4 regions of the Clostridioides sp. LIBA-7678 genome follow, and region 4 is predicted to be linked to each of the others. Evidence: riboswitches for the same ligand, from Rfam matches in the RefSeq annotation. Region 4 holds a riboswitch; each other region holds the start of a gene.
The links. A riboswitch is a leader RNA that binds a small molecule or an ion and turns the genes downstream of it on or off. The one in region 4 is predicted to bind lysine.
Positions count from the first base shown of each region.

Region 1: linked by a shared signal. The riboswitch ahead of ACTG46_RS16710 (YfcC family protein) and the one ahead of ACTG46_RS11245 (aspartate kinase) in region 4 are both predicted to bind lysine.
Region 2: linked by a shared signal. The riboswitch ahead of ACTG46_RS17350 (aspartate-semialdehyde dehydrogenase) and the one ahead of ACTG46_RS11245 (aspartate kinase) in region 4 are both predicted to bind lysine.
Region 3: linked by a shared signal. The riboswitch ahead of ACTG46_RS08995 (Na+/H+ antiporter NhaC family protein) and the one ahead of ACTG46_RS11245 (aspartate kinase) in region 4 are both predicted to bind lysine.

Region 1 covers NZ_CP196987.1:3,602,823-3,608,271, forward strand. The annotation lists gene ACTG46_RS16705 (M20 family metallopeptidase) at 1-951, opposite strand, end outside; gene ACTG46_RS16710 (YfcC family protein) at 965-2,356, opposite strand; lysine riboswitch at 2,503-2,682, opposite strand; gene ACTG46_RS16715 (DUF3139 domain-containing protein) at 2,997-3,398, opposite strand; gene ACTG46_RS16720 (macrolide family glycosyltransferase) at 3,692-4,867, opposite strand; gene ACTG46_RS16725 (AbrB/MazE/SpoVT family DNA-binding domain-containing protein) at 4,900-5,115, opposite strand; partial or broken gene ACTG46_RS16730 (helix-turn-helix transcriptional regulator) at 5,143-5,325, opposite strand.
Region 2 covers NZ_CP196987.1:3,747,114-3,752,562, reverse strand. The annotation lists gene dapB (4-hydroxy-tetrahydrodipicolinate reductase) at 1-738, opposite strand, end outside; gene dapA (4-hydroxy-tetrahydrodipicolinate synthase) at 805-1,692, opposite strand; gene ACTG46_RS17350 (aspartate-semialdehyde dehydrogenase) at 1,809-2,810, opposite strand; lysine riboswitch at 2,983-3,156, opposite strand; gene dapA (4-hydroxy-tetrahydrodipicolinate synthase) at 3,234-4,115, opposite strand; gene ACTG46_RS17340 (L-serine ammonia-lyase) at 4,438-5,449, shown strand, end outside.
Region 3 covers NZ_CP196987.1:1,854,875-1,860,323, forward strand. The annotation lists gene ACTG46_RS08975 (GGDEF domain-containing phosphodiesterase) at 1-46, shown strand, start outside; gene ACTG46_RS08980 (TerD family protein) at 97-696, opposite strand; gene ACTG46_RS08985 (MetQ/NlpA family ABC transporter substrate-binding protein) at 799-1,596, opposite strand; SAM riboswitch class I at 1,708-1,813, opposite strand; gene lplA (lipoate--protein ligase) at 1,904-2,890, opposite strand; lysine riboswitch at 3,150-3,326, shown strand; gene ACTG46_RS08995 (Na+/H+ antiporter NhaC family protein) at 3,464-5,194, shown strand; tRNA gene ACTG46_RS09000 (tRNA-Leu) at 5,304-5,384, shown strand.
Region 4 covers NZ_CP196987.1:2,304,408-2,309,856, forward strand. The annotation lists gene ACTG46_RS11235 (outer membrane protein assembly factor BamD) at 1-126, opposite strand, end outside; gene lysA (diaminopimelate decarboxylase) at 331-1,623, opposite strand; gene ACTG46_RS11245 (aspartate kinase) at 1,641-2,834, opposite strand; lysine riboswitch at 2,916-3,084, opposite strand; gene ACTG46_RS11250 (hypothetical protein) at 3,195-3,812, opposite strand; gene ACTG46_RS11255 (hypothetical protein) at 3,983-5,449, opposite strand, start outside.

The DNA of each region.
Region 1 (5,449 bases), 1.3 Mb from region 4:
TGGTCCATCTTTTCCCTCTAATATATCTGTTATACCTGCTTCAATCAAATTATTTTTTGTTATATTTTGAAGTACTTTATTATTTATTATATTGTCAAAAGAATTTTCAAAATATCTATAAGATAGCTTAGCTCCTGTCATTAACTCTGCACCTTTTGCACAGTTTATAACTTTTTTAGTAACTTCATCTAAATAACTTCTTTCAGCAGCTCTTACAAAAAACTTACAAGCAGCTTTTTCTGGAACTATATTTGGAGCTTCTCCTCCATTTGAAACTATACCATGTATTCTAACATCTGATTTTACATGTTGTCTTAGAGCATTTATTCCAGCAAAAGTAAGTTGTACTGCATCCAATGCATTAACTCCCATATGAGGATGACTAGCTGCATGTGCTGATACACCTTCAAAGCTAAACTCTAATGAATCTATTGCTAAAGCTTTGCAGTTTATATTATTAAAAGCTTCTATATGCATCTGATAGCTTACATCAATATCATCAAAAGCTCCTGCTTTAACTAAGTCACATTTTCCTCCTGTTGTTTCTTCAGCTGGTGTTCCTATTAATACAATTTTTCCTTTAAAACTTTCTTTTAACTTGCTTAATACTATACAAGCTCCTAGTGTAGATGCTGCAATCCAGTTATGACCACAAGCATGACCTGGCTCTTTATCTTCTCCATATCCAGGAAGTGCATCATACTCAGCTAAAAACGCTATAGTAGGACCATCACTATCTCCTAGCTCTGCTCTAAAAGCAGTATCCATATTACAGTATGGATAAGTTGTATCAAATCCATATTCCTTCATTTTCTCTACTAAATATTTTGATGATATATATTCTTCATCTCCTAGCTCTGGGTTGTTGAATATAAAATCGCATACTTCTTCAATTTCTTTCCCAAGTTCATTCTCTATCTCATAAGCTCTTTTCTTTATACTCTCTATCATAACTTACCTCCTATTAGAATCCTAGATATAATCCTACTGTCAAAAATACCATTACAAGAATTGTTAATACTACCATTAGAGGAACTATGAATCTAACCCACTTTGACCAAGGGATATTAGCTACTGCTAGTGCTCCCATTAAAACACCTGATGTAGGTGTTATTAAGTTAGTTACACCTATCCCAAATTGATAAGCTGTAACTATCATTTGTCTAGATACATCTACTAAGTCTCCAAGTGGTGCAAGTACAGGTATTGTAAGTGATGCAAGCCCTGATGCTGATGGTATTAAAAATGCTATTAATCCTTCTATTAAGAAAGTTAAGTTTATAAATATAGTTTTTGGTAATCCATTTAATAAATTTGCCGCAGAATTTAAAATTGTATCTATTATAAATCCATTTTCTGCTATTATTACGATTCCACGTGCAAATGCTATACATAATCCTGCTGTCATTAAATCTCCAGCTCCACTTATAAATGAATTAACTATTTCATCTTGCTTAAGCCCTGATGCTATTCCAGATATTATACCTATGGCTGTAAATATCATTGCAATTTCAGCTATATACCATCCTAATTTTAAAACACCAAATATCATAATTCCCATACCTATTACGAAAATTGCTATTACAATGGCTTCTCTTTTTGTAAATTCTTTTATGTTTGTATCACTATTAACCATTGATTCTTGATTCAGTGATATATCATGTACTAAAGACTTTTTAGGGTCTTTTTTTACTTTATTAGCATACATCATAACAAATGCTATAGATATAGCCATATATATTATAAACATAACAACTCTAAACTCTATTCCAGAACCTGGTGCTATTTGTGACAATGCCTGTGCTATTCCTACAGAGAAAGGATTAGTAGTCGCCGCTCCAAATCCAGCTGTTGCCCCTATAAATACTGTTGCCACCGCGGTTAATGAATCATATCCCATGCTGGTCATAAGTGGAATAAATATCATATAAAAAGGTAATGTTTCTTCACTCATTCCAAAAGTTGTACCACCAAGACCAAATAAAATCATAGATATAGGTATTATTAAAAATTGAAACTTCTTCATTTTATTTACAGTGTGCGCTATAATGGCTTCTATTGCACCTGTTTTATTAACTATTCCAAAAGCCCCTCCAACTATTAAAACAAATCCAACTACTTCAGCTGCATCTATAAATCCATTTATAGGAGCTGAAAATACATCAGTAATACCTTGTGGATTTGATGGTGCTTTTTCATAAGTTCCAGCTACAACAACTGACCTTCCGTCTATATCTACCCTTTCAAAATTTCCACTTGGTACTATCCAAGTAAGAACTGCCATTACTACTATTAATAAGAATATTATAGTAAGTGTCTGCGGCATAGTAAACCTCTTCTTTTTTAAACTGCTCATTTTTATTCTCCCCACTTTTAAATTAAAATATTTTATTATTGCATCCCTTTTCTATCCTATTTTGTATAGATGTAAAAAAGCTCAACATGGATACATGTTGAGCTAAATGTGTTAAATACAATATACCTACATCTTCCCTTTATCTTATCTAAGATAGCTCTCCATCAAAATTCGGGATGAATTTGATGACAGTACTGTACCTATTAAATACAGTCCCAGCACTAGCTTTGGACACTAGCACTTCGGCACTTACTCCTTTTATATTGCTTCATTGGTTTCCAACCTCTTCAATACTAATCTTAGTAAATGCAACCTCTACCTCAATCTTTTTATTAGATGAGGTAATGCTTATTAAATTTTATTTATTGTAAATAATTGTAGCATAATATGTCGAGATTGTAAATATTTTCAATATAATATACTTAGAATTAAATTTTATTTTCCACATCAATAAACTTTATATCTGCACATACATTCAAAGAATGTAGTATATTTTTATATCTAATTTTTTAAAGTCTGAAGATATATGTTTTTATATGTAACAAATTATACTTTCTCTATTAAGTGAATCTTTGGATATTTTTATTAGATGTTTATTAATAATTGATTACCATAAGAAATCATTCCATTGTATCCTCAACTATTTATTCAATTCTTTTTTAAGATAAATTGGTGGATACTTAACACTTTTTAATTCTTCATTACTTTTTAGAAGCTTATTGTTTTCTACATTATAAATTTGTAACATAACTTTATTTACATATAGGGCATAATAATCATCACTATAAAAATATTGATATTCATATTGTGAATCATCTTTATAATTTACTCTATACAGTATTCCATTATAGCTTGCTTTCTTTGCTTTTTCTTTTGTAATACTCTTTATATCATCTTCCGAAATACCTTGCTTTACCATATATTTATTGATATATATCTCAGCCTCCTTCCATGGTTTGAAATAGTTATTATATACAACACTTCCTGCTATACCTACAATACCTATAATTAATACTACTAAAATAATTCTATATTTTCTCATGCTAATTCCCCTTCTTTTATTATTTAAAACTATTATAATTCACTAAAAAAAGATGTTATATTTTTCTATTAGAATATAACATCCATCGTATTTAGTATCAATATACATGCCCTAACTGGTAGGTTAAAAGGCCCTACTGTCAGTATTTTTATTAAGTAGTATATATATTTCCTACTTTCCATGTAGTTTTATTTCATTATTATAAAAATTTCACAAGTATTTGTTTTAGAATATCTATTGCAATATTTCAATTAACATAATAAGTATCATATTAAGCTTCTAAATTTATATATTCAGCAATATGACTTTATAAGCTGTAATATTACATCAGCTGCCTTATTTGAACCACCTGCATTATAAAAGCTTTTTGATAGTTTAATTGCCTCTTCTTTGTATCCATTATCATTCATAACTTTAAATACAGTATCTTTAATATTTTTTGACCTATTTTCTTTTAACATCAGTCCTGCACCTAAATAAGCAACTCTATTAGCTACCATTCTCTGCTCTGAATGTTGTGGAAATAAGACCATAGGTACCCCATAATATAAACTTTCATTTACACTATTCATACCACAATGAGTGATAAACACATCAGCTTCTTGAAGTATAGCAATCTGTTCAACACTATTTTTAACTTCAAAGTTATTTGGTATATTCCCTAAACTTTTAATGTCAGTATCTCTACCAACAGACCTAATTATATCAACATCACAATCTTTAAATGCTTTTATACAGTTTTCATAAAAATTAACATTTTTATTATTAATCGTACCAAGTGAAATATATATAAGTTTTCTCTTTTTATCTTTAGGCTTAACAATCAACTTTGATACTGATGGCCCTACAAAAGAATATTTACTGGAAAAATTTTCTGACATTGGCTGAAATTCTTTTGATGTATATACAATAGTATTTGTATCATTATCATTAGAAATCATAGAAACAAAGTTTTTTACATAATATCCTTTTCTTTGTAAGAGCTTTATTTTTTTATTAATACGTCTCATCCCCAAAAACATATGAACAACTTCCATAAAACTTTGCTTCATCATTTTTGCTGTATGTTTATTAAATGCAAAAGTTGTTGTAGAGCATATATATGGAATATTAAGTTTTTGTGCAAATAACTTTCCCCAAAAGCTTAATGAGTCTGATACAATACAATCTGGATTAAAAACTTTAAGTTCTCTACATACTTTTTCATCTAAAGATATTGTAGTGTCTGCTATCATCTCAATTAACCCAGAGAAATCCTTGCCAATTTTTTTCTCATCTTCAGGACGTAATTCTGGGAGATATTTATCACAACTAATAAATTTTGCTCCAGTATCTTCAATTTTATCTTTAAATTCATTAAAAGAATAATACAATACTTCATTCCCTCTATCTACTAATTCACGAACTACTTCAATGGTTGGATTAGTATGACCATATGCAGGAATGCTGAAAAAAACTATTTTACTCATATTTTATCCATCCTTTTATAATTTTTCTAAAATTATTCTTCGTTATTTGTTACTCCCATATGACCTATAAAATTTACCAAATCACGTTGATGAACAATTCCTAGTCCTCTTTCTTCATCTCCAAGTATCAATAATTTATCTCCTGTATTTATATTAAATATATCTCTTGCTTCTTTTGGAATAACAATCTGACCACCTTCTCCAACTATAACAGCTCCAAAGAAAAATTTTCCTTTAGGTGGTATTATAATACCTGTTTTTTCTTCTGAATGATTGACTAAATCATCTAGTTTAACATTGTACAATTTTGCAAGTTTAATACAACTATCTATATCAGGAGTGGATTCTCCACTTTCCCATTTTGCTACTGATTGTCTAGATATATTAAGTTTTTCAGCTAAATCCTCTTGCGTATACTGATGAATTTTTCTTAGTCTTTTCAAATTTGTATTAAGCATATTTTAATATCTCCTATATTTATCGTACTAAATTTATTATTTAAATTCTATCAACTAATTTTAACATTTATGTATATATTGATATACATTTCTCTTGTACACATTTACCCTTTAATAAATATAT
Region 2 (5,449 bases), 1.4 Mb from region 4:
GCTGTCCATATTATAAAATCCTGGTTTTTGTTTAACTAAGTATTTAGCAGCAGCTATAGAACCACTTGCAAAGATACCACGAGATTGGGCTTGATGGCTTATTGTAAGGACTTCATTATCTCCTGCAAATAGAGCATCATGTTCACCAACAATATTTCCACCTCTTATAGCATGAATACCAACTTCGTTTGGTTGTCTTTTTGCGCTACGACCATATCTACCATAATTATTTTCAACATTTGGTAAAACCTCTTTTATAGCGTTAGCAATCATAACAGCTGTGCCACTTGGGGCATCTACTTTTCTGTTGTGATGTTTTTCTATTATTTCTATATCAAATCCTTCTAATAATTTAGCTGCATCTTTAACTAATTTCACTAATACATTTACACCAAGAGACATATTATATGATTGGAATACAGGAATAACTTTAGCCGCTTCATGTATTTTGTTCATTTCTTCATCATTATATCCAGTAGTAGCAATTACTAACGGTGTCTTAGTCTTTAAAACATAAGATAAGATATTATCTAAATTAGAGTGATGAGAAAAATCTATAACTACATCAACTTCTTCAACTATAGTGCTCATGTCTTCGTAGATTTTAAGGTCACCTTCACAACTATCCATACCTCTAGCTGCAACACAAACCAATTCTAATTCACTATCTTCTCTTATAGTATCGGCTAAAATCTTACCCATTTTTCCATCATAACCAGTTGCTATAACTTTTAACATAATTTCCTCCTATGATTAAGGGCTAACTTTTGACCAAACCTATTTTTTACCATGCATCAATTTTTACTATGCATTAACTTTTAGTCCAAAGTTAACTAATTCTTTCTTTAATACTTCTAAATTTGCTGGGTCCATTTCTGCTAGAGGTAATCTTAAATCTCCAACATTGAATCCTAGTAAATTCATTGCAGTCTTAACTGGTATAGGATTTACTTCTATAAATAAAGCTGCTATTAGAGCATCCATACCAAGTTGTAATTTTCTAGAACCTTCTATATCGCCTTCAAAGAATTTGGCTACTAAATCGTGAGTTTCTTGAGGGCAAACATTAGCAAGTACTGATATAACTCCTTGACCTCCTAAAGATAATAAAGGAAGTATAGTATCATCATTACCAGAGTAGATAGCAAAATCATCTGGAACTAAACTAGCTATTTCTGCAACCTGTCCTAGGTCTCCACTAGCTTCTTTTACAGCAACTATATTATCTATTTTAGCAAGTTCAACTATAAGGCTAGGACTTATATTTACACAAGTTCTTCCAGGGACATTGTAAAGTATAATTGGAAGTTTGACACTGTTAGCTATTGTTTCAAAATGACGTTTAAGTCCAGCTTTATTAGCTTTATTGTAATAAGGAGTTATGATTAATAGAGCATCTACTCCTAATTTTTCAGCTTCTTGGCTTAGATTAACTGAGTGCATAGTATCATTAGAACCACTTCCAGCTATAACAGGAACTCTTTTATTAACTTTTTCTACAACATACTTAATAGTAGCAAGTTGTTCTTCATCAGTCATAGTATTAGCTTCACCAGTAGTACCACAAGATACTATAGCATCAGTACCATTAGCTATCTGGTATTCAACCAATTCGCCTAATTTGTCAAAATCAACTTTGTTATCCTTTGTAAATGGTGTAACTAGAGCAACAGCAGAACCTTTAAATATCATATAAAATCAATCCCCTCTTTTTTATTTTTGTGTTTTATATTACAGTTACTTCTAATGCTTGTTTTTATATTATTATTAATATTTTACAAAATTATATATTTATACAAGTTTGTATATTATACTAAATCGTATGATAAAGCCATTTCAGCTATTTGAATTGCATTAGTTGCAGCACCTTTTCTGATATTGTCAGCTACAACCCAAAGATTTACACCATTGTCAACACTGAAGTCTCTTCTTATTCTTCCAACAAATACTTCATCTCTATTGTCAAATTCTACAGCAGTTGGATATTCATTATTAGCAGGATTATCAACTACTACAACCCCTGGAGCTTCTTCAAGTGTTTTTACTAAGTCTTCTAATTCAAATGGATTATTAAATTCAACGTTTATAGATTCACTATGACCATTTCTCACTGGAACTCTTACAGTAGTTGCAGTTATTTTTAAGTCGTAATTATTAAGTATTTTCATAGTTTCATTTACCATTTTCATTTCTTCCTTAGTATATCCATTTTCAGTAAATGAATCTATATGAGGAAGACAATTGTAAGATATTTGGTGAGGGTAGAATCCAGTAGGATTACCATTCATCCCTTTCTCTAAATCTTCAACACCTTTAACACCAGAACCAGATACAGCTTGGTAAGTAGAGTATACTACTCTCTTAATTTTGTACTTATCATCAAGTGGCTTAAGAGGAACCATAGCTTGTATAGTAGAGCAGTTAGGATTAGCTATTATGCCCTTGTGTTCTTTTATTGCTTCAGGATTTACTTCAGGAACTACTAAAGGAACATCTGGGTCCATTCTCCAGTGACTAGAATTATCCACTACTAAGATTCCATTTGATGCTGCTATTGGAGCATACTTTTCACTAATACTTCCTCCAGCAGAGAATAGTGCTATTTGTATACCTCTATCAGTAAATGAAGTTTCCTTTAATTCTTCTACTATATATTCTTTACCACAAAATATTACTTTAGAACCAGCTGATTTAGAAGAAGAGAATAAAAATAGATTTTCTATTGGAAAATTTCTTTCTTCTAATACTTTTAAAAATGTTCTACCTACCATTCCAGTAGCACCAACTATCGCTACGTTTACTTTTTTCATATAAATTCACCCCAATTTTAAATTATTAAAACATTATTTGATTTTAGTTATACAAGTAAGATATGTTAATATTTTTTTATATCCAAAAACTTTAATATTATATTAACAACTTTAATTATATACAAAAAACGTACAAAGGTATACTTTGTACGTCTAATTTATCACTCAAAGTAAACCCTGTAGCTCATCACTTATAATATAAGTGACAGTATTACACATGTTATGTGTAATCCCAGAAAATATAATTGCAAGAAATATTTTCTTCGGCTGTAAATCCTTTTTCCAATCATTAACGCCTGCCAGCTACTATTGGATACTCTTAGTTACAGCTACCTCTACCCTAGGTTAATAGGATATTAAAATTTGATTATTCTAATAATAATACATATTTAAGAAAAAATCAACTTATTTATATAAATATTGCTAAAATTTAAATCCAAAATTTGTCAATTCTTGTTTTAATACATTAAGATTAATTTCTTCCATTTCAGCTAGAGGAAGTCTTAAATCTCCAACATTAAAACCTAAAATATTCATGGCAGTTTTAACTGGCACTGGATTTACTTCTATAAATAAGGCAGCAATTAAAGCATCCATATCAAGTTGTAATTTTTTTGAGCCTTCAATATCACCTTTAAAGAATTTAGTTACTAAGTCATGTGTCTCCTTAGGGCAAATGTTAGCAAGCACAGAGATAACACCACTTCCACCTAATGATAATAGTGGTAATATAGTGTCATCATTACCGGAGTATATAGCAAAGTCTTCAGGTACTAATTTAGCTATTTCTGCAACTTGAGCTAAATCTCCACTTGCTTCCTTTACAGCAACTATATTATCTATTTTAGCAAGTTCAGCCACAACAGATGGCTTTATATTTACTTTAGTTCTTCCAGGTACATTGTATAAAATAATTGGTAACTTAACGCTATTTGCTATTGTTTCAAAGTGAAGTTTAAGACCTTTTTCATTAGTCTTATTATAGTAAGGAGTTATTATTAAAAGTCCATCAACTCCTAATTTTTCAGCTTCTTGACTCATATGAACAGACAACATAGTATTGTTTGAACCAGTACCTGCAATGACAGGTATTCTTTTGTTAACTTTTTCAACTGTATATTTTATTACAGCAAAAATTTCAGATTCACTCATAGTAGTTGCCTCACCTGTTGTTCCACAAACAACTAGTGCATCTGTGTCATTCTCAATGTGGTATTCGATTAATTCACCTAATTTTTCGAAGTTGACATTATTATCCTCTGTGAATGGGGTAACTAAAGCAACAGCAGAACCTTTAAATAACATATAATCAAATCTCCTTTTTTATCTAAATTTAATTTTTTAAGTACAATAATAATTATAGTACAAATTAATTAATTTTAATAGGTATAGTTAATATCTTAACTGTTTAAATAAGATATTTATATTATATTAATATTAGAAAAATTTGAAATAAATGTTTTATTCTCAAAATATGCATATTAATTTAATAAAATATACCAAAATGGAAATAAAAAATAAATTTTATGCGAATTTAATAACTAATAATTAATATATTTAGGTTATAATAAATATGTGCGTAAAATCTAATAATAAGCAATAATACCGTAAATTTAGGAGGAATAATATGGATACTTTAAAGGAACTTTTTAAAATAGGAAGTGGGCCTTCAAGTTCTCATACTATGGGACCACAAAGAGCAGCAGAAAGATTTAAAAATGAAAATTCAGATGCAGAAAGTTTTAGAGCAATATTATATGGTAGTTTGGCAGCTACAGGAAAAGGTCACTTAACTGACTATATAATTGAAAAAACGATATCGCCAAAAAAAGTTGAAATCGTTTGGGAAGAAGATATTATAAAAGATTTTCATCCAAATGGAATGAAGTTTGAAGCTTTAGATAAAGAAGGAAATGTAACGGCTGAATGGACTGTATATTCTGTAGGTGGAGGAACTATAGCAGAAGAAGGTCAAAGAAATAGCAAAAGCAACAGTATATATCATCTAGATACTATGGATGAGATAGTAAAATGGTGTAAGGAAAATAATAAGACTTTAGTAGATTTTGTGTTGGAATGTGAACCAGAAGACATAAAAGATTATATAAAAACTATAAAAGATGCTATGAGAAAATCTATTGATGATGGATTAAGCACAGATGAAATAATACCAGGTAAATTATTATTAAAAAGAAGAGCAAGTACGTTTTATAATGCATACCAAAAAGATAAAAACTTCTCAACACTTGTATATGCATATGCACTAGCAGCTTCTGAGCAAAATGCTTCTGGTAATATCATAGTTACAGCACCAACTTGTGGTTCTGCTGGTGTAATCCCAGGAATATTCTTTGCAATGCAAGATTTCTATAAGTATGATGACCAAAAAATAATTGAAGCACTACTTGTGGCTGGGATAATAGGTAATATAATAAAGACTAACGCATCAATATCTGGAGCAGAGGTAGGGTGTCAAGGTGAGGTTGGTGCAGCTTGTTCTATGGCAGCAGCGGCAGTAGCATACTTAAAAGGTGGTACTATAGACCATATTGAATATGCAGCAGAAATAGCACTTGAACATCATCTAGGAATGACTTGTGACCCTGTATATGGATACGTTCAAATTCCATGTATAGAAA
Region 3 (5,449 bases), 450 kb from region 4:
ACTGGATAAAGAATGTGTTTATAATAGTTACCAAGTAAATACTTAATGAAAAAAGGGACTGTAAGTAAATTTACTTATAGTCCCTTATAAATACACTTATTTTCTTCCTGCAACCCATTTTAAGCCCCAATGGAACTCATTGTCCATTTCTCTATGACCTTTAAAGTATTTAATTACTTTTTCAACACTGAATGTCTCATCATTTACATTTTCTATCAAGGCTATTGAACACATATTATAGCCATTTTTATGTTCATCAAGTTTAACAACTAAATCTGAATCCTGTTTCTGTTTGATTGTTACAATTCCATCAGCCTCAGACCAATTAGCTACACCTTCATAGATAAAAGCATAAATAAGTATTCTTTTTATTTCTTTTATTTTATTACCATTTATTCTTATGTTTTCTCCTTGTGTATTGCTACCTGTTCTGTCATCTCCATCTAATTGAGCAAAAGGCGGATGTCCTAAACTACCAAAAGAATTACCTAATGCCTGTACAGCACCTTTTACACCATTTTTCATTTCAAACAAGCAACCTAAATCTAAATCTATATTACTGCTTTTTAGAGAGCCAAAAAAACCTTTTTTTTGTATTTTTTGATTCCAATTTAAATTAACTAAGATTTCACCTAAATCACTATTTTCTTTTTTTGTAAGGTTTATTTTTTGCCCCTTTTTTAATTCTATAGCCATAGTAATTTTCCTCCATAAACATAGATTTACTTAAATGGTAGCACTTAACAAGTCAATATTCAACAAGATTAGAATAATAATATTAAAATTATACTAAATATACTAGAAAACAGGAATTACAATGCCTTTATATTTCTCTTCAATTATACTTCTTGCTTTATCTGATGTAAGAACATCTTGTAGAACTTTAATTTTTTCACTATCTTTATCTTCAGTTCTAAATGCCAAAAGATTTGCATACTCATCATTTATAGGTGCTGTATAAAGTCCATTTTTCTTAGCATCAAGGCCAGCAGGTACTGCGTATGTAGTATCTATAAATGCAGCAGTTACATCTGGAAGAGAAGATGGAATCTGAGCGATATCCAATTCTTTAAATTGTATGCCTTTTGGATTTTCTATTATATCTTTAGGACTAACTAATCCATCACCTTTAGGTAAAGTTAAAAGTCCGATACTTTCAAGGTATCTAAGGTCTTTAGAACAAGAAGATGGGTTGTTACTTATTGCGATTGTATCTCCTTTTTTAAATTCATCAATAGATTTTATCTTGTAAGAGTAAAGGATTGCTGGGCATACATATAGTTTTTTTCCAGCCATTATTTTATATCCTTTAGCTTTAACAGCTTCTTTTAGATAAGGTTCATGTTGGAATAGATTTGCATCAATTTCTCCGTTATTTAAAGCTTCGTTTGGAAGTATGTAGTCATCAAAATTTTTAACCTCCAAAGTATAACCTTTTTCTTCGATAAGTGGTTTTAATTCTTCTAATAATTCTCCACCTGGTACTAAAGTAGCGCCAACAACAATTTTTTTATCATCGTTACCTTTAGAACATCCAACTATAGATAAAGTAAAAACTAGACATAATAATAAACTTAATAATTTTTTGAATTTCATATAAATTCCCTCCTGAATATGATTGATTAGTTAAAAATAAAATACCCTCTTTTATCACACTGCAAAATAAAATAAGCCTGAGTTTAAACTCAGGCTTTAAAAGCTAATTTAGACTCATCTTTCAGTATAATACTGCAGGATTTAGCACCAATGTATATAAAAATATACTGGTTGCTGGGTTTCATAGGGCCAGTCCCTTCACCACTCTGGATAAGAAGTATCAATTTTTAATTATGTTATAAATATTATCATGATTTTTTACATATGTAAACATAATTTTATAAATATTTTAAAATTTTTAATATTTCTATTTAACACCTAAGATTCCAGAAATTAGAATATCAGTGTCAGCTCCTAAGAAATAATCATTTATTTCAATGGAATCTAAAACATTCCTTAAAGCATTCTCTTCATGTTTCGTTCCAGCAAGTTTATCTTCCACAAATGAAACATCACGTTTTCCAAAAAAGTCTCCAAAAAATTTTATAGTAGTTATTATTCCCTTATCAACATTTAGATTAAACTCAACGTTTCCACCAGAATATTTTAACTCATTTGAAAGGGTATATTTTGGGGAATTACCAAAGTTCCAATCCCAAGTTTCATATTTTGACTTAGTAAGTTTTTCTATTTGTTCTATGTCATAATCACTTAAATAATAATTAGTATTATCAGTGTTAGTTTTAGAGAGATAATTCATTATTGCGTCCTTAAATTCTAGTATATCCATTTTAGATTGTAGATGTTCACTTATATTAGTTACACGAGATTTTACAGACTTTATGCCCTTTCCTTCAAATTTTATAGGTTTTACCTTTAGAGCTTTTGAAAGGTCATTTATCTCAGATGAAAATAACAGTGTACCATGATGCATCACCTTATTTTTGTAGTTGTATTGAGCATTTCCAGAAAACTTCTTACCATCTATAAGAAGGTCATTTCTTCCAGAAAATTCAGCGTTTACATCTAATGTCTTAAGTAAGTCTATTATTGGTTGAGTGAATCTTCTGAAATCACTAAAGCTATTATTATTGCAGGCTATGAATGTAAAATTTATATTTCCTAAATCATGAAATACAGCTCCACCACCAGATTGTCTCCTAACAACAGGTATAGAATTTTCTTTTATATATTCTAAATTTATTTCAGAAAGTGTATTTTGATTTTTTCCAACAATTATAGAAGGTTCATTCCTCCATAAAATAAATAAGTCTTCGTCAAAATTTTTTAGAAGATATTCTTCCATCGCTAAATTGAAGTAAGGGTTTGTCTTTTCATTGTAAATTAGTAACATTAAAGTAATTCCTCCATATAATTGATAAAATTTTTTTGTTATTTTTAGTACAATTAATTTTATAATTCGACAATAATGTAAAAAGTCCTTTAAATTAGAAGATTTAAAAAAGAAGACAATCTTATATTAATAGAAGTGTATATTAAACATAATTAGAGAAGTTTGGGATTTTATGTAAAAAATAAAAAGGAATTTTAAAAACTAACTTGCAAAGTTTAAATAAATAATATATACTCAAAATATACTTAATAAAAGTGAATAGAAGGGTAGAGGCGCAATAATCTATCAGTACTAATAATGAGTTAAGCACAGAGATTTATTAGGAAAGGAGATATTGCCGAAGTTTTATAATTGATGCTTTAAGATTATATTGCTGGGGGTACATAGAAAATATGTACAACTGTCACAGGTTTATTTGTGGTGAGCTATCATTTAAGGAATTATATTATATTTATTTTAATATTGTTGATGTATTGTAATTTTCAAGCCTTGAGTGTTTAGCACTTAAGGCTTTTTTAGTTTTATCAAATACCCTGTATAATTCACAAAACTAAAAAAGAGAGGGAGATTTATATGAGAAACAAAAAAATTAATATTATTTTTCTGACGACAATTATGTTTATAATGTCAACAGTAATGGTTTTTGCAGAGGAAGATATAGACACTATCGCACTAGCTAATGCAGAAAAATTTGGAATCTTAACTTTAATACCACCATTAGTTGCTATAATACTTGCATTCATAACTAAAAACGTAATAATTTCTTTACTTATAGGGATTCTTTCTGGGAGTTTTATAATTAAAGCTAGTGGTATAAATGTGTTTGCTACATTCATACAAGCATTTTTAGACTTAGTGGATAGAGCTTTGGTATCGTTATCAGACCCGTGGAATGCAGGGATAATACTACAAGTTCTAGCAATTGGAGGGGTTATAAATCTTGTTGCAAAGATGGGAGGAGCTAAGGCTATAGCTGAGGCACTTGCCAAAAGAGCGAAATCAGCGAAAGGTACACAAATTATAACATGGTTTTTAGGTCTTTTGGTATTCTTTGATGATTATGCAAATTCATTAATAGTAGGTCCTATGATGAGACCTGTTGCAGATAAAATGAAAATATCAAGAGAAAAATTAGCCTTTATAATAGATGCTACAGCAGCACCAGTTGCTGGATTAGCTATAATATCTACATGGATAGGTCTTGAAGTTGGTTTAATACATGATGCTTTTGAAAGTATAAGTGTAGATGTTGATGCATTTGGTATATTTTTAAATACAATACCATTTAGATTTTATAATATATTAATATTAGCATTTATTGTAATATCAGCATTATTATTAAAAGAATTTGGGCCAATGAAAAAAGCAGAAATAAAATCTAGAAGTAGAAAAGTTGGTACAGACCTTGATGAAGGTGTAGAAGAATTAGATGATTTAGCACCAAAAAATGGAGTGAAATTGAGTGTGTGGAATGCTATAATCCCAATAGGAACATTAATAATAGTTGCTTTGGCATCATTCTATTATAGTGGATATACGTCTATAATGGGTGGTGAAGATAAAGCTCTAATACAACTATTTACAAATTCACCATATTCTTTTGGAGCAATAAAAGAAGCATTTAGTGCATCTGATGCATCTAGAGCATTATTCCAATCTGCACTTGTTGCAAGTTTAGTTGCTATTATAATGGCTGTAGTTAAAAAGATTTTTACAGTGTCAGAAGCAATTGATGTTTGGATAGATGGGATGAAAAGTTTAGTAATAACTGGTGTAATATTAATACTTGCATGGTCATTAAGTTCAGTAATAAAAGAATTAGGTACAGCTAAATTTTTGATACACTTATTATCAGGTTCACTACCTCCATTCTTATTGCCAAGTTTAATATTTGGTTTAGGAGCAATAATATCTTTTGCTACTGGAACAGCTTATGGAACAATGGGTATACTTATGCCACTAGCAATACCACTAGCTTACTCATTAAATCCTGATATGTCTTATGTAATAGTGAGTACAAGTGCAGTCTTAACAGGTGCAATATTTGGAGACCACTGTTCTCCGATTTCAGATACAACAATACTTTCTTCAATGGGAGCTGGTTGTAATCATATAGACCATGTTAATACTCAAATGCCATATGCTATATTTACAGCAGTAATCACTATTGTATTTGGATATATACCAGCTGGATTAGGATTGCCAATATATATAGTATTACCAGTAGCTATAGCTGCTGTATTTGTTGGTATTCAAATAATTGGTAAGAGAGTTGATGAAGCAGAGATAGAACTTGCAGAATAAAGATATAAATAAATTTCACCTTTTATTATCATTCTTTTGTTAGTTTTTAGATAATTTTAAAAAGTTATTGAAAATAATAGCGAAATATAGTAAAATAAAAGAGTAATAAGCGGATGTGGCGGAATTGGCAGACGCACTAGACTTAGGATCTAGCGCCATTGGCGTGGGGGTTCGACTCCCTTCATCCGCACTCTACAGTACTTAGTTGTGCTGAAAAAAACTGGGATTGCTGGCTTTCGGAGTGGGCTATCCCGT
Region 4 (5,449 bases):
ATAGTCATGTTTTTCTAAGTATGTTTTTCCTTGCTCAGTTAAATTTATTTCATCTTTATTATTAAATGAACATCCTACAAGAAATATAGATAATATCGATATTAATAAAATTACTCTTCCTCTCATTAAACCCCTCCTTGTTATATACTTTAAATTTTATCATAATTAGGAAGTTTTTAAAATATTTTATATTTATTACAAGAAATTTGTTAGTAAAAGAAAAAAATAAGTAGATATGCTATGTATAACTACAACAAACTAAAAATTAATTTAGAGCCATATATACCTTAGTAAATCTACTTATAATAAACTTAATATTTAATTTTCATTCTATACTTCTAAAGCTAATAAATCTTCATAACTTTGTCTCTTACATATTACCTTATCATTTCCATCAAATACTGATACTACTGCTGCTCTTGGTATTTTATTATAATTTGAAGACATTGAATACCCATATGCACCTGTTGATGTCGTTATAAGTATGTCTCCACTTTTAATATCCATTATATCTATATCCCCAATCAATATATCTCCACTTTCACAACATTTTCCAGCTATTGTTACATGATTCATAGTCTCATGGTTAATTTTATTTACAATACTACACTCATAACTAGCTTGATACAGAGAAGGTCTTACATTATCTGTCATACCTCCATCTACACTTACATAAACTCTAACATCTTTTATATCTTTTATTGAACCTACTGTATACAATGTGCTTCCTGCATTTGCAACTATTGATCTTCCTGGTTCTATTACCAATATAGGTACTTCTATCCCAAGCTCTTTACATGAACTTTCCGCTTTAGCAATTATAGTCTCACAGAATTCTTTTATAGTCTTAGGCTTATCTTCTTTACTGTAATAAACCCCTACACCTCCACCTAAGTCAATTTCTGTTAGCTGTATATTGAATTTTTCTTTTATCTCTTTTACTAAGTTCATCATTATGTCCACTGTATCTATGTATGGCTCTACATCAAATATTTGTGAGCCTATATGAGCATGAAGACCCACAAGTCTTATATTCTTGTATTCACTCAATTTCTCTATTGCTCTAAATAAATCTCCATTCACTAAGGCAAATCCAAATTTAGAATCTATCTGTCCAGTTTTTATATAATCGTGTGTATGAGCCTCTATTCCAGGTGTTATTCTAAAATATATTTCTTGAACTTTACCTTTTTCTTCACATAACTTTTCAATCAAATCCAATTCATAAAAATTGTCTACTACGAACTTACCTACACCTAAATCTAATCCCATATTTATTTCTTCTTTAGTCTTATTATTTCCATGGAAGAAAACTTTTTCCATAGGGAAATTTGATTTGTAGGCTGTATATAATTCGCCTCCTGAAACTACATCTAGGCACATTTGTTCTTCATTTATAAGATTACACATATAAATAGGTAAAAAAGCTTTACCTGCATAAGCAACCTTGTTTTTTCCATCTTTGGCTTTAAAATATTCTACATATTCTCTACAGTTTTGTCTTACCAAAGCTTCATCAAATACATAAAGTGGAGTTTGATATTTTTCACTAAGCTCTAAACAACTCACTCCTCCAATATATAATTCATTATCATTTACAGTCATAGTTCCATGAAGTTTCATAATATCCTCCCCAAATTTTATATATTAAATACTTCTGCTATTTTTTCTATAGCTATTTGCTTATCATCAGAATTTATAGCACATGTTATACGAATTTCTGATGTAGTTATAAGTTTTATCATTATACCATTTTCATTGAATATCTTAAATACCTTAGCAGCAACTCCAGAAGTATTTTTCATGCCAAGACCTACCAAAGAGAATTTAGTGATATTATTATCAACCACTACATGTTCTTCATCTGTGTACTTAGATACTATCTTCTTACATTCTCCTAATTCTTCTTTTGGAACTGTAAATGATACACTTATTTTATCTAAGATAGGTGCAGTCTGACTTATCATATCTACACTTATCCCTATAGTTGCTATATCTTCAAATAAACTAGATATATTTTCTGCTTTAAAATCTTTGATTGTTATAGAGCTATCGTCATCACTAGTAGCTAATCCTGTTATTACTTTATCCTCTAATTTCATATCTTTTCCCCCTCTTATATATGTTCCTTTTACTGTACCACATGTACGTCCAACATAAATTTCAACACCATATTTTTGTGCAAGTTCTATACTTCTTGAATGCATTACTTGTGCTCCTAAACTTGCTAACTCAAGCATTTCTTCATATTCAATCTCATCAAGTTTACTAGCCTTTGAATATTTTCTTGGGTCTGTAAAATAGATTCCATCAACATCTGTATATATCTCACATTTCCCATTTAATTTAACTGCAAGAGCCACAGCAGATGTGTCTGAACCACCTCTCCCAAGAGTAGTTACATCACCATCTTCATTGATTCCTTGAAATCCAGTTACTATTACGACATTTCCTTCATCTAAACTATTTTTAATTCTATTTACATTTATATCATCAATTTGAGACTTCCCATGAAGACCACTTGTTTTTATATTTAGCTGATAAGCATTATAACTTACAGCCTTACATCCAAGTGCATTTAATGCTATTGATAATAAAGAAGCTGAAATCATTTCTCCAGTAGACATCAAAGCATCCAATTCTCTTTTACTAGGTTCATTACTCAATTCTTTAGCCAACTTTATATATTCATCAGTGGATTTACCCATGGCAGACACAACTATTACCATTTGTGGATTTTCTTTTCTTCGTTCTATTATGTTTTCTGCAATTGATTTTATTTTATCAGTATCTGCCACCGAACTTCCACCATATTTTTGAACAATTATACTCATGCTTTTTCCCCCTCAAGTTAAATTTTGATAAATAAAAACGCCCAAAGGTATACTTTGGACGTGTAAATCTCATAGACCAAGTAACCTTGTAGCTCATCACTTTAAAAGTGACAGCCTTATACATATTCTGCATAAGTCCAGAAAATCCATCCGTCAACAAATTTTCTTCGGCTATAGACCCTTTCATCAATCATCAACACTTACCAGCTCCTATTGAATACTATTGAATATAGCTACCTCTACCCTAGGCTCATTATTTTTAATTAATTTATTAATATAGTTTTATCACATTCTATATAATATTGCAACAATTATTTTACAAAATGTGGCAAATCTATAATTCTCTTTTTTAAAATTAGGTTATATACAATTAAATAGTTTATTTAATCCTAAATCTATAAAATTTATACTATACTCACTATCATATCTCTCTAAATCATTTAATTCAGATAGATTATCTGGTGTAACTACCAAAACGTTTGGCACTTTAAAAAATGGAATTGTAGATTTATCTATCTTTCTAGAAAGATTTTCATATTTAGAAATATCTATTTCATTATTTAAATCAACATCTACTAGAACCTGTTTTATATTACCAAATTGGTCTGTATATTCAATAAATAAATCATATTTCATATCATCCACACTAACATTTCGGTAGAATCTTTTTACATCACAACCTGCAGTATTGATTCTAACAACTAATTCTGACCCTACTAGAGCCTTTATTAAATCATCTCCCTTAAAAAGTTTACTACCATTCAAATAGTATACATATGAGAGGTCTTTGTAATTATAATAATCCACATCACAAGGATATTTTTTAAGTGTATACTCACTACACATTTTTCTCAAGGTTTTTTTAAAGTTTTTTTTATTATATCTCTTTTGGTCTCCATAAATTTTTCTAAATTGAGCTTCTGTAACACATCTAACCCTGCTAATTAAAAGCAATATCTCTTTTTCCATATTAGTCATAGTACATTCTCCTTGAAGTATTATTTGCAAAGTTGTACTAATATTATATTAATTTTATGACATTAAATTTACAAAGAATTAAAATAAAATAGCTAGTTTTTATAAAAATAAATTTTATAAAAACTAGCTATTAATATATTAAATACTATTTTCGATTTTTTTAAGTTAAACTATACATTATCTTGATTCTCAGAACCTTGAGAGTTTGTATTTTCGTCAGTTCCTGTTCCCTCTTTTGCTTTTTTATCTTCAAAGTTTGCAATATTTAGGTTATCAAATTCTGACATTTCAATTACACCAGATAATTCTTTTGAATATGATATTTTGACTTTATCTCCAACTTGAGTCAATGGCAATTCACTAGATACTTTTGAAGTAGCTTTGAATATTATCTCTTTATTTGAATCTAAAGTCACATAATAATTAGTATTTCCACCTCGTACATCTGGACTTATTCTTGTCACTGTACCTTCTATGACTTCATCTTTTAAATCATTATCCAGTTTTAAATCATTACCCTTAGATTCTAATGAATCTTTATAGTTTCTCAATGCTTCGTTTTTATCTTCACCTAAACCAAGCACATTATAATCTTCAACAGATACAAATGCAACTCTCTTTACAAGACCAGCCTTATCTTTTAACGATGATACATATGTTGGTTGACCTAATATATTATACATTACAGGGAATGTTGCTTCATAATTCTTTTCTTGAACATTACCTTCAGCTGATTTCATTGCAGCTGTCTCAGTGGCTCCTGGTTGCTTATATAATTTAGCTTCTTTTGTTCTAGAATCAACTAACATAAATCCAATTGTAGATTCATCTCCTCCTGAAGATGTTATACCTGTATACCAATAAGACCTATTATCATTTCCATAAACTAATGATGTTCCTTCTGTTGGCACTAGTACTCCTTTTTCTGATATAACAGAATTTAAAAATCCATTAACATAAACTCCCCAGTCTTTAATCTGGTCTGTTATAAATTCTTGTGGCTGGATTCTATCCACCCATTTAGGTGTATTTTTAACATTGTAAACATTTATTTTTCCAGTTTCTGCATCAACAGTAGCTATTCCTGTAGCATTTGCTCCTCCATAACCAATTTTATGCTCATATAAACTTACAACCCAATAAGGTTTCCCTTCATCATTTATTTCAAGGGTAAAATCTGTCATACCAACATTTACCACACCATGTATGTATAAATGTCTCTGTAAATCTTGATGCAAGTAAGCTTCTGGTTGATATACTATCTTTATTGGTTTTCCATCTATTTCTTGAACTAATTGAACATCTTGAGGGTTACTTGCAGATACTTTTACATAACCACTTGAACCACTTAAAGATGTTACCCACTTAATTATGTCTCTATGAACAAGAGGTGCTACCCAGTACAATTCTCCATCCACATTTTGTATATGGAATTTTCCTAATTTTGACACACTGCCTATAGCTGGAACTTCTCCAAGCTTTTTATCTCCCAATTTCATAGCCATATCTTCATCTACAAGACGAATGTCATTTACACTGACAGGACTAATGTCGTCAGTAAATTTACTTTCAGTTACTTTTCCTAATAATTCTTTATATGCCTTTGCATGAAATACAGGTGTAGAAGCTATAAAAGG